Regions from separate parts of the Pseudomonas sp. GGS8 genome, predicted to be linked through region 3. Evidence: predicted binding sites of a transcription regulator. Region 3 holds the regulator's gene; each other region holds the start of a gene.
What was found. Region 3 encodes FliA, which starts transcription of late flagellar genes. Its sites were predicted from a motif close to CTAAAGTTTNNNNNNNNNNNGCCGNTAA; they were not measured.
Positions count from the first base shown of each region.

Region 1: J3D54_RS06490 (methyl-accepting chemotaxis protein) is a predicted target of FliA. The motif match lies at 2,051-2,078, and genes of this name have one in related genera.
Region 2: J3D54_RS09305 (methyl-accepting chemotaxis protein) is a predicted target of FliA. The motif match lies at 1,732-1,759, and genes of this name have one in related genera.

Region 1 covers NZ_JALJWF010000001.1:1,483,632-1,487,822, forward strand. The annotation lists gene J3D54_RS06475 (formimidoylglutamate deiminase) at 1-892, shown strand, start outside; gene J3D54_RS06480 (lipocalin family protein) at 1,013-1,582, opposite strand; gene J3D54_RS06485 (hypothetical protein) at 1,616-1,870, opposite strand; gene J3D54_RS06490 (methyl-accepting chemotaxis protein) at 2,155-4,047, shown strand; gene J3D54_RS06495 (DUF924 family protein) at 4,180-4,191, opposite strand, start outside.
Region 2 covers NZ_JALJWF010000001.1:2,110,637-2,114,827, forward strand. The annotation lists gene J3D54_RS09295 (NorM family multidrug efflux MATE transporter) at 1-603, opposite strand, end outside; gene J3D54_RS09300 (LysR substrate-binding domain-containing protein) at 761-1,681, shown strand; gene J3D54_RS09305 (methyl-accepting chemotaxis protein) at 1,867-3,843, shown strand; gene J3D54_RS09310 (aldose 1-epimerase family protein) at 4,108-4,191, shown strand, end outside.
Region 3 covers NZ_JALJWF010000001.1:3,652,852-3,657,042, reverse strand. The annotation lists gene J3D54_RS16525 (protein phosphatase CheZ) at 1-739, opposite strand, end outside; gene J3D54_RS16520 (chemotaxis response regulator CheY) at 762-1,133, opposite strand; gene fliA (RNA polymerase sigma factor FliA) at 1,301-2,041, opposite strand; gene fleN (flagellar synthesis regulator FleN) at 2,038-2,868, opposite strand; gene flhF (flagellar biosynthesis protein FlhF) at 2,985-4,191, opposite strand, start outside.

The sequences.
Region 1 (4,191 bases), 2.2 Mb from region 3:
CTACAGCCACGCAGGTTTCGGCGGCCAGGCCCCGAACGAAGGCCAGCGCCGTTTTATCAACAGCACCGAGAATTATCTGAAACTTCAATCGCGCTTGCAGCCGATCCTGGCGCAGCAACCGGCGCAGTCGCTCGGCCTGTGTTTCCACTCATTACGCGCGGTCACACCGCAGCAGATCAGCGAAGTACTGACGGCCAGCGACAAGCAGTGCCCAGTGCACATTCACATCGCCGAACAGCAGAAGGAGGTCGATGACTGCCTGAGCTGGAGCGGTCGCCGTCCGCTGCAATGGCTGTACGAAAACACCGAAGTCGATCAACGCTGGTGCCTGGTCCACGCCACTCACGCCAACCCGGAAGAAGTCACGCTCATGGCCAAGAGCCGCGCCATCGCCGGCCTGTGCCTGACCACGGAAGCCAACCTCGGCGACGGAATTTTCCCGGCGGTGGACTTCCTGGCGCAGGGCGGGCGCATGGGCATCGGTTCCGACAGCCATGTGTCGTTGAGCGTGGTGGAGGAATTGCGCTGGCTGGAATACGGCCAGCGTCTGCGTGATCAGCGGCGTAATCGTTTGTATGGCGCGAATCAGCCGATGGTCGGCCGCACGCTGTACGACGCGGCACTGGATGGCGGCGCCCAGGCGTTGGGCCAGTCGATCGGAGCCCTGGAAGTCGGCAAGCGCGCGGATTGGTTGGTGCTCGACGGCAACGATCCGTACCTGGCAACCGCCAGTGGCGACGGGATTCTCAATCGTTGGTTATTTGCCGGTGGCGATCGCCAGGTGCGAGATGTGCTGGTCAATGGCCAGTGGGTCGTGCGCGATGGGCGGCATGCCGGCGAAGAAGAGAGCAATCGGGCATTCACCCAAGTCCTGCGCGATATCTTGGGCTGACGCAAAAAATGTGGGAGCGAGCCTGCTCGCGATAGGACCGTCAGATTCAACAGAAATGTTGACTGACATTCCGCTATCGCGAGCAGGCTCGCTCCCATCGTTTTTGCTCTTCGATGACCGTTAGTTCGAGGTCTTGGCCATCTTGCTATCCGACGTACGCCAGATCAGCCGTGTCGTGTCATACCCCTGCTGACGCGCCCTGCTCAGCAGTTCTTCACGCGCCACGCCATTGACCGTTGGGGTCCGTGACAGCAGCCAGAGGTGATGGCGACTCGGGTCGCCAACAATCGCGGTCTTGTAATCATCGCTGACGTACAACACCCAGTATTCTCCCTTCGACACACCGGGTATCAGTCGCGAGAACCAGGTATCGAATTCGACCCACAGTTTGTCGGCCTTGCCAGGCACCTGTGGATAAGCCTTGCCCTTGGCCTCTTCCCATTGCCATTCCGAGGTCAGACAGCGGTTGAGCACCGCCATCTCACCGTCAGGCTTAAGACTGTAATGGGCTTCGGATTGCGCACAGTTGCGCTGGAAATACACCGGCAAACGCGCCAATTCGTACCAGGTTCCCTGGTAGCGCTTGAGGTTGACGCTGTTGACGGTCTTGGGCGCCAACGGATCTACGCCAGAAGAGGCGCAGCCGGCCAATACCAGGCCGGCAAAAAGAACGATCAGGAACCGCTTCATTATTTTTTTCTCCCGTGGGCGAAAAGCCCCGGTTTACTTCAGGCCTTGGCCCGAAAACATCAGCACTTTGTCACCGGCATACTGCACGCTGATAAAGCTGTTTTTGTCGCCCCAGGTGCAGCTGGACATGCCGAGTGCGCCCGAGCAGTCGGCGGGTTTGCCCAGCAAGGTTTCAACCTCGGCCTTGGGCATGCCGGTCGACAGCTTCGAGTAATTTTCCTGATTGATCTTGCTGCATGCGGCCAACAACACGCAGAACGAGAGCAAGGCGATAGAACGCAGCGACATGGTGTAACTCCTGGAACGGAAGAGGGGTGGCATGTTGCCAACCAGAAGCTTAGAAGAGAAAACCCTAATCTGGTTCCCCGACCGTCCGGCTATTTATTAGGCCACTCGTCCGCCTTTTACCGATAAATCAGCCACTTTCTCGCGTCGTTGAGTATTTCGTCGGTTTTCGTCAAAACCCACCTAATCTTTGGCGCTGGCCAGTCGACATAAAAGCAGCGCCAAGCCCTCGACTGTGGCAAATTGACGCCCCCTTGTTGACCAGCCACTGCGCGGTAGATCATTTAATGACTAGAAACATGAAATTCAGCCACAAGATCTTGTTGGCAGCCGCTCTCGTGGTGGCCGTGGCATTCGCCTGTTTCATCCTGTTCAACGATTACCGCCAGCGACAAACCCTACGTAGCAGCACCGAGTCCTCGATGCAGGAACTCGGCAGCCTGACCACCAGCAACATCCAGACCTGGCTGGAAAGCCGCATCCAATTGCTGCAATCACTGTCCCAGCAGATCGCCATGGATGGCAGTGCCCAGGCCAACCTCAAGCGCGCCATCGACCTGCCGGCCTACACCGGCAACTTCCAGTTGAGCTACTTCGGCGGCACCGATGGCGTGATGTTCTCGGTCCCGACCGGCAACCGCGCCGCGGACTATGATCCGCGCGCCCGTGGCTGGTACAAGGCGGCCGACAACGCGCAACAGACCATCGTCACCGAACCCTACATCGCGGCGTCATCGGGAAAACTGGTAATCACCGTGGCCACGCCGGTGAAGCACCAGAACCAGATGATTGGCGTCGCCGGTGCGGACATCGACCTGTCCAGCGTCAGCACAATCATCAACTCGCTGAACTTCGGTGGTCATGGCCATGCGTTCATTGTCAGCGCCGACGGCAAGATCCTGATCCATCCGGACAGCAAACTGGTGCTCAAGAGCCTGACCGACGCCTACCCCAACGGCGCGCCGAAAGTCAGCCCGGGCTTGAAGGAAGTCGAACTGAACGGCAAAACCCAGTTCATCTCATTCACCCACGTTAACGGTGTACCGTCGGCCGACTGGTACGTGGCGCTGGTGCTGGATCAGGAAACAGCATTCTCGATGCTCAGCGAGTTCCGCACCTCGGCAATCATCGCCATGGTCATCGCCGTGGTCATCATCATCGCGCTGCTGAGCATGTTGATCCGCGTGCTGATGCAGCCGTTGCTGATCATGGGCCGTGCCATGCATGACATCGCCGAGGGCGAGGGCGACCTGACCAAACGCCTGACCATTCACGGCCAAGATGAATTCGGTGCACTGGGCACCTCGTTCAACCGTTTCGTCGAGCGTATCCACACCTCGATCCGCGAAGTCTCTTCGGCTACCGGTCAGGTCAACGAAGTTGCCTTGCGCGTAGTGGCAGCCTCGAACTCGTCGATGTTCAACTCCGATCAGCAGGCGTCGCGCACCAGCAGCGTCGCGGCAGCGATCAACCAGCTCGGTGCCGCCGCCCAGGAAATCGCCCAGAACGCCGCCCTCGCCTCGCAACATTCAAGCGACGCGCGCAGCCTGGCCGAAGACGGTCAGCAAGTTGTGGATAAAACCATCGCCGCGATGCACCAGCTGTCGGCAAAAATCAGCGATTCGTGCGGCAACATCGAAACCCTGAACAGCAACACGGTGAACATCGGGCAGATTCTTGAGGTGATCACCAGCATCTCGCAACAGACCAACCTGCTGGCCCTCAACGCCGCCATCGAAGCGGCCCGTGCCGGTGAAGCCGGCCGTGGTTTTGCCGTGGTGGCCGACGAAGTACGCAACCTCGCCCACCGCACTCAGGATTCGGCGCAGCAAGTGCAGAAGATGATCGAGGAGCTGCAAGTCGGCGCCCGGGAAGCGGTCAGCACCATGACCGACAGCCAGCGCCAGAGCGAAAGCAGCGTCGGCATCGCCAACCAGGCCGGCGAGCGCCTGAGCAGTGTGACGCAGCGCATCGGTGAAATCGACGGGATGAACCAGTCGGTAGCTACCGCGACCGAGGAACAGACCGCCGTGGTGGAGTCGATCAACGTCGACATCACCGAGATCAACACGCTGAACCAGGAAGGTGTGGAGAACTTGCAGTCGACTTTGCGTGCATGTGCGGATCTTGAACAGCAGGCGGCGCGGTTGAAGCAGTTGGTGGGTAGTTTCCGGATCTAAGGCACTCTCACTGGCCTCATCGCGGGCAAGCCCGCTCCCACAGGTTCCGTGGTGTGCACAAGTTTTGAGTTCGACGCCGAACCCTGTGGGAGCGGGCTTGCCCGCGATGGCGGCATCAGCAACAACGACAAGCTAGAAGCGCGA
Region 2 (4,191 bases), 1.5 Mb from region 3:
GGCCACGATCGCCGTGACCAGACCGATGCCCATCAGGCCCATTTTCGGCAGACCGAACATGCCGGTGATCAATGCATAGTTGAGCAGGAAGTTGGCCACGGTGCCGCCGAGGCTGATGACCATCACCGGCGTCGCCCGGCCGATGGCGCTGGTGAAGCCGCGCAGCGCCATGAAACTCAGGTAGCCGGGCAGGGCGAACGGCAGGATCAACAGAAACTGGCCCGCTGCCTGAACGTTGGTTTCGGTCTGGCCGAACAACAGCAACACCGGTTTGAGGTTCCACAGCAGCAGACCCGCCACCAGCGCCATCAACCAGGCCAGCCATAACCCGGCCTGGGTCAGCCGCGCCGCGCCGATGATGTCGCCCGCGCCCTGACGGATCGCCACCAGGGTGCCCACCGCCGCGATCACGCCGATGCAGAAAATCGACACGAACGAATACGTCGCCGCGCCCAGACCGCCGCCGGCCAGCGCCTCGGGACTCAGGCGCGCCATCATCAAGGTGTCGGTGAGGACCATCAACATGTGCGCCAACTGCGAGGCAATCAACGGCCCCGCCAGCCGCAGGATGGCCCAGAGTTCAATACGCGCTGGATGCTGCATGGTCATCACGCTCTATTGTCAGAGAGAACAGGAAGCGTCGATTCTCGGCGCTCTGCGGGGTTTCCACAAAGGGATAAAAAGGATGGGTGGCATGATTAAAACTCATGCTAAGGACTTTCTGATAAGTTGAGGCAACCGCGCTATAGGAGCTTTCCCAATGTCTCGTCGTCTTCCTCCTTTGTATGCCCTTCGAGCATTCGAAGCGGCGGCGCGGCATAGCTCGTTTACCCGCGCCGCCGAGGAGTTGTCGATCACGCAAAGTGCGGTCAGCCGGCACATTCGTACGCTTGAAGAGCATTTCGCCTGTCGCCTGTTCCATCGCAGCGGGCGCAACCTGCAACTGACCGAATCGGCGCGGCTGGTCCTGCCCGGCATTCGCGAAGGCTTCACCGCCCTTGAACGAGCCTGCAATACCCTGCGTGCCGAAGACGACATCTTGCGCATGAAAGCCCCGTCGACCCTGACCATGCGCTGGCTGTTGGCGCGGCTCAGCCGTTTTCGGCACCTGCGACCGGGGAACGAGGTGCAATTGACCAGCGCCTGGATGGACGTCGATACGGTGGACTTCAACCACGAACCCTTCGACTGTGCCGTCATTCTCAGCAACGGGCGTTTTCCACCGGACTGGGAGACGACTTTGCTGTTCCCCGAAGAGCTGATTCCGGTGGGGGCACCGAATCTTCTGAAGGATCAACCATGGGACGTTGCGCGCCTGGCCAGCACGGAACTGCTGCACCCGACGCCGGATCGCCGTGACTGGCGCAACTGGCTGGAGCGCATGGGCCTGACCGATCAAGTCTCGCTTAAGGGCGGGCAGGTGTTCGACACGCTGGAACTGGGCATGATCGCTGCCGCCCGGGGCTACGGCGTGTCCATGGGCGATTTGCTGATGGTATCGGAGGATGTCGCGCAGGGACGTCTGAGTTTGCCGTGGCCGACGGCTGTCGCCAGTGGTGAGCATTATTACCTGGTCTGGCCGAAAACCCGCCCGGGAGGTGAACGTTTGCGTCGGCTCAGCGATTTCCTGCAAGGCGAAGTCCGGGCCATGGAATTGCCGGATGTCGAACGTCTGGGCTGAATCGATGGAACCGCTGCAATGGCGGCCTTGAGCCATATCCCGGTTAATCACTCAAGTATTCGGCTTTGCCGCCGAAAATCTGCTGATGGAACCTTCGTGCCAGGCTCCACGTTTTCCCCACTATCAGAAATTTTGCCGAGTGCGACGGGATCAGGATGATCCGGCTCACTGGGTCAGGAGCTGTCATGTCTCAACCACGTGCTCGGATTGCCTCACAGCTGGGTCTTGCGCTTGCCGTGATACTGGCGGTTGTCATCAGCGGCAGCACCGTGTTTGCCCTGCGCTCGCTGGACGCTGCCAACCTCGCCACCCGGGAAGAGCACCTGGCCAGCGAGGCACGGCTGCTGGCCGATCAGCTGAGCACGTTCCACGGCACGTTGCGTGAAAGTACCCAGCGCCTGAGCGGTTTGTTCGAGAAGCGCTTCAGCGCCGGTTTGAGCGTGCACCCGGATGAGCCGGTGGCCGTGGCGGGCGTGCAGACCCCGGGCCTGCACCTGGGCAGCGAAGTGTTGAATAACAACTTCAAAGAAGTGGACGAGTTCAAGCAAATGACTGCCGGCGTTGCGACGCTGTTCGTGCGCAGCGGCGAAGACTTCATTCGGGTCAGCACCTCTCTGAGCAAACAGGACGGCACCCGGGCCATCGGCACACTGCTGGATCACGCTCACCCGGCTTATGCGCGCTTGATGGCCGGGCAGAGCTACGTCGGTCGCGCCTTGCTCTTCGAACGGTCCTACATGACTCAGTACACCCCCGTACGCGACAGCGGCGGTAAGGTGATTGCCGTGCTGTTCGTGGGATTCGATTACACCGACGCACAGAACGCCCAGTTCGAGAACCTCAAACGCTTCCGCATCGGCCAGACCGGCTCCCTGGCGCTGCTCGATGAGCAGAACAAATGGCTGGTGCCGATCGCCGGTGTGCAAGCGTTGGACGTGGCAGTCCCGGCCATCGTCGGTCTGGCCAAGACACCGGGCAAGGGCGATTTCTGGAGCGACAAGTCGCAAGACTTCTACAGCATTGCCGTGCCGTTCGACGGCGGGCCGTGGTCGGTGGTGGCGAGCATGCCGAAAGCCGAAATCCGCGCGGTGACCTGGAACGTCGGCATTCGCCTGGCCATCGGCAGCCTGCTGGCGATGTTGCTGGCGGTGGGGGCGGCGGTCTGGTTGCTGCGCAGTAAGCTGGCGCCGCTGGGCGATCTGGTGCGTCAGGCCGAAGCCTTGGGCGCCGGTGATTTGGGCGTACGCCTGAACGTGTCGAGCAACGACGAAATCGGTCAGTTGGCCCGCGCCTTCAACCAGATGAGTCAGGCCTTGTCGACCATGGTCGAGCACATTCGTAGAGCCTCGGAAGAGGTCAACAGCCGCGCCCAGGCATTGTCCGGCCTGTCTGGTGGTGCCTATGAAGGGATGGAGCAGCAGTCCGGCGAAATCACCAGCATGGCCGGCGCCGTGGAAGAATTCAGCGCCACTTCGCTGAACATCGCCGACAACATGGGCAACACCCAGCGTCTGGCGCAGGAAAACGCACAGCAAACCCAGATCGGTCGTACGTCGATGGACGAAGCGTCCTCGTCTCTGGAGCAAATCGCCGGTGCGCTGAACAGCACCGCGACAGTGATCAATACTCTAGGTCAGCGTTCCCAGGAAATCGGCGGTATTGTCGGGGTGATTACGGCGATTGCCGAGCAAACCAACCTGCTGGCGCTCAACGCGGCCATCGAAGCCGCCCGCGCCGGTGAGCAAGGCCGTGGGTTTGCAGTGGTGGCCGATGAGGTGCGCAACCTGGCTTCACGCACCCGCCAGGCCACTGATGAGATTTCCGGGATGATTCAAAGCATCCAGCAGGAAACCGGCAACGCCATCAGCACCATGGAGCAGGGCAATGTGTTGATGCAGGAAGGCCTTTCGCGCAACGCCAACGTTGCTTCGGCGCTGGCGCGGATCGACGAGCAAAGCCGCTCGGCCGGTCAACAGTTCGCTGCCATCACCACTGCAACCCAGGAACAAAGCAGCACCGCGACCTTGCTCAGCAGCAATCTGCAAAGCATTGCCCTGGCGAACAGTGAGCAGCGGGAAGTGGTGTCGAACCTGGCGGTGACTGCCAAAGAGCTGGAGAAGCTCGCGGCGGACTTGCGCCATGAGGTTGACCGGTTTCGTTGAGGCGGACGCTTCCGAAACAGCTTTCGCGAGCAAGCTCCACATTTGGATCGGCGGTGAACACAGTACCTGTGAACGCTAGAGATCATGTGGGAGCGAGCTTGCCCGCGAAGGGATCGACTCGATTACGATTTGTCCAAAATCTGAAGATCAACTCCTCATTAATTGTCTTTCTTGGCATTTACCCGCGTTGTTTGCGTTTTTAAGCTTGCTGAAACGTTTCTTCAAGTTTATAAAAATGGCACAACTCCAAGAAAGGCTGCTGCCATGACCCCGCTCAAACTCTTCGTTGCCCTCAGCGCATTGTCCGCTGCTTCCCACGCCATGGCCTGGGATTACGTCCTGCTCGAT
Region 3 (4,191 bases):
CAACGTCTTCTCTTTTATCGGCATGAATCTGCGGACCTTCACCCTGAGAGAGATGTTTTTGTGGATCTTTTTCAGCCAGCATCGCTTCACGGTCATGTTCGATACCCGCAAAGCGGTCTACCTGACTGGCCATGAGTACGAGCTTGAGCAGGTTGCTTTCAACTTCGGTGACCAGTTGGGTCACACGCTTGATCACCTGACCGGTGAGGTCCTGGTAATCCTGGGCCAGCAGAATGTCGTTGAGGTTGCTCGACACGACGCGGTTGTCTTCACTGCTGCGTGTCAGGAAACCGTCGACCCGCCGGGCCAACTCGCGGAACTCTTCAGCCCCGACTTCGCGGCGCATGAACCGTCCCCAATCCGTGCTCAGCGCCTGAGCTTCGTCGCTCAGGCTGTTGATCAGCGGCGTGGCGTTCTCCACCAGGTCCATGGTGCGGTTGGCCGCGGCCTCGGTCAGCTTGACCACATAGGACAGGCGCTCGGTGGCATCCGTGATCTGAGACACTTCCTCGGCTTGCGGCATGTGCGGGTCAATCTGGAAATTGACGATCGCGCTATGCAGCTCGCGGGTGAGCTTGCCCACTTCCTGATACAGGCCACGGTCACGGGTCTGGTTGAGCTCATGGATCAGTTGCACAGCGTCGCCGAACCTGCCCTTTTCAAGGCTTTCGACCAGTTCGACCGCGTGTTTTTTCAGGGTCGACTCAAAATCGCCCTTTGAAGATTCGATATGCTCCATAGCTCCCCCGTGGCGCAGTTTCTCAACCGATGCGTTCGAAAATCTTCTCGATTTTTTCTTTCAACGCCTGGGCCGTGAAGGGTTTGACCACATAGCCGTTAACACCGGCCTGGGCCGCTTCGATGATCTGCTCGCGCTTGGCTTCAGCGGTCACCATCAGCACCGGCAGATGCTTGAGCCTTTCATCGGCGCGCACCGCACGAAGCAGGTCGATGCCGGTCATCCCGGGCATGTTCCAGTCGGTCACCAGAAAATCGAAGTTACCGCTTTGCAGCATCGGCAACCCGGTCAATCCGTCATCGGCCTCGGCGGTGTTGGTGAACCCAAGGTCACGCAACAGGTTTTTTATGATCCGCCGCATCGTTGAGAAGTCATCAACGATGAGGATTTTCATGTTCTTGTCCAATTCGACCTCCAAGCAGTCTTAAACGCGCCCAGCACCTGGGCGCGCCATTTCAATCAATCCGGCAAAGCACTCAATGACTGTCTGGAGCACAACAGATCGAGACCGGTACGGTTCAACACCACACCAGCTCCATTCGCAGTGTCCCCACACTGCCTTCAGCGCGCTCGCCACTCCCCCAAACGCCCCCGCAAACGGGCCGCGCACTGGCTGTGTAACTGGCTGACCCGAGATTCACTGACCCCCAGGACCTCACCGATTTCCTTGAGATTCAACTCTTCGTCGTAGTACAGCGCCAACACCAGTCGCTCACGCTCCGGCAAATTGGCAATCGCGTCCGCCAGCGCCGCCTGGAAGCGTTCATCTTCCAGATCGCGTGACGGCTCGAGATGAGCACTCGCGCCATCCTCATGCAGCCCTTCGTGTTCGCCGTCCTGCAACAGATCGTCGAAGCTGAATAACCGGCTGCCCAGGGTGTCGTTCAAAATCCCGTAATAATCGTCGAGACTCAATTGGAGTTCGGCCGCAACTTCGTGATCTTTAGCGTCACGGCCGGTTTTAGCTTCAATCGAGCGAATCGCGTCGCTGACCATGCGGGTATTGCGGTGGACCGAACGTGGCGCCCAGTCCCCCTTGCGCACTTCATCGAGCATCGCGCCGCGGATTCGAATACCCGCGTACGTCTCGAAACTCGCGCCTTTGCTGGCGTCATATTTGGTTGATACTTCTAGCAGGCCGATCATCCCGGCCTGAATCAGGTCTTCGACCTGGACACTGGCCGGCAGACGCGCCAGCAAGTGGTAGGCAATGCGTTTGACCAGTGGCGCGTAACGCTCGATCAGCTCGTACTGCGCGTCACGTGCCGACTGCTTGTAGAGGTTGTAACCGCTGGCTGTCATAACACGGGTCCTGCCGTTTGTTGCACGAGGCGCTCGACGAAAAACTCCAGGTGCCCACGCGGGTTGGCCGGCAGCGGCCAGGTATCGACTTTCTGCGCAATGGCCTTGAACGCCAGGGCGCACTTGGAGCGTGGGAAAGCTTCATACACCGCGCGTTGCTTCTGTACCGCCTTGCGCACGCTTTCGTCGTAAGGCACTGCGCCGACGTACTGTAAGGCGACGTCAAGGAAGCGATCCGTGACCTTGGTCAATTTGGCGAACAGGTTGCGGCCTTCCTGCGGGCTCTGCGCCATGTTGGCCAGGACGCGGAATCGGTTCATGCCGTAGTCGCGGTTAAGCAATTTGATCAGCGCGTAGGCGTCGGTGATCGAGGTCGGCTCGTCACACACCACCAGCAAGACTTCCTGCGCGGCGCGCACGAAGCTGACTACTGAGTCACCAATGCCCGCAGCGGTGTCGATCACCAATACGTCGAGGTTGTCGCCGATGTCGCTGAACGCCTGAATCAGGCCGGCATGCTGGGCCGGGCTCAGATGAACCATGCTCTGGGTGCCGGAGGCGGCCGGGACGATGCGGATACCGCCAGGCCCTTGCAATAACACGTCACGCAGCTCACAGCGACCTTCGATCACGTCGGCCAGCGTGCGTTTGGGTGTCAGTCCCAACAGAACGTCGACGTTCGCCAGCCCCAGATCGGCATCCAGCAGCATGACGCGCCGGCCGAGCTCAGCTAGAGCCAGGGACAAGTTCACTGACACGTTAGTCTTCCCGACGCCACCTTTGCCGCCGGTCACCGCGATCACCTGTACGGGATGCATGCTGCCCATGTTATTTCTTTACCTTGTCTTACTTAGACGGAGGCCACATTACTGGCTGCGCGTTCACCATCGGAACAATGCATGGCAGACCATCGATGTAGGTACAAAAAATGTTCATTAATACCTCAGCCAACCTGCTTGGTCGGGCTGTGGTAAATATCAGCGAACATGTCAGCCATGGCTTCTTCGCTGGGTTCTTCCTGCATTTGCACGCTAACGGCGCGGCTGACCAGTTGATGACGACGCGGCAGATGCAAATCATCCGGGATCCGCGGACCATCGGTCAGGTAAGCCACCGGCAACTCATGACTGATAGCCAGGCTCAACACCTCGCCCAGACTTGCCGTTTCATCCAGTTTAGTCAGGATGCAGCCGGCGAGGCCGCAGCGTTTGTAACTGTGATAAGCGGCGGTTAGAACCTGTTTCTGGCTGGTGGTTGCCAAGACCAGATAATTTTTTGATTTGATGCCGCGCCCGGCCAGGCTTTCGAGCTGCATGCGCAGTGCCGGATCGCTGGCCTGAAGGCCGGCGGTATCGATCAGCACCACGCGTTTGCGCAGCAGCGGCTCCAGCGCCTGCACCAGGGATTGACCCGGGTCGACATGGGTCACCGACACATTGAGGATCCGGCCCAGCGTCTTGAGCTGTTCCTGAGCACCGATGCGATAGCTGTCCATGCTCACCAGCGCGATGTTCTGCGCGCCGTACTTGAGCACATAACGGGCCGCGAGCTTGGCCAGCGTGGTGGTCTTGCCCATGCCGGCCGGGCCGACCATGGCAATCACGCCGCCCTCCTCCAATGGCTCGACTTCCGGGGTGGTGATCATCCGAGCCAAGTGCGCGAGCAACATACGCCAGGCCTGACGAGGCTCTTCAATGTCGGTAATCAGCGCCAACAGATCGCGTGACAACGGGCCGGACAGGCCGATGCGTTGCAGGCGACGCCAGAGGTTGGCCTGGGCCGGACGGCTGCCTTGCAGCTGATTCCACGCCAAAGAACCAAGCTGCACTTCCATCAGTTCACGCAGGCTGTTGAGTTCGAAACGCATCGAGTCGAACGCACGCGGATCGACGCCGGTCGCTGCGGCAGGCGCAGGTGCCGGGCGCCGAGGCTCGGCCAGCGTCGGTTCGATCAGCGGCTCGGCGGCGGTCAGCGGCAGGCCGGCGAACAATTGGCGATTGGTGGTGTTGTCGCTCTCGCCATTGCCACGCAGGCTCAGTTCGGCCTGGGCGGTGACGATCCGCGACTGGGTCTTGCGCAGCTCGTCCTCGAGTTCCATGTTCGGAACACGCGGGGCCAGCGCCGACAATTTGTAATCCAGGGCAGCCGTC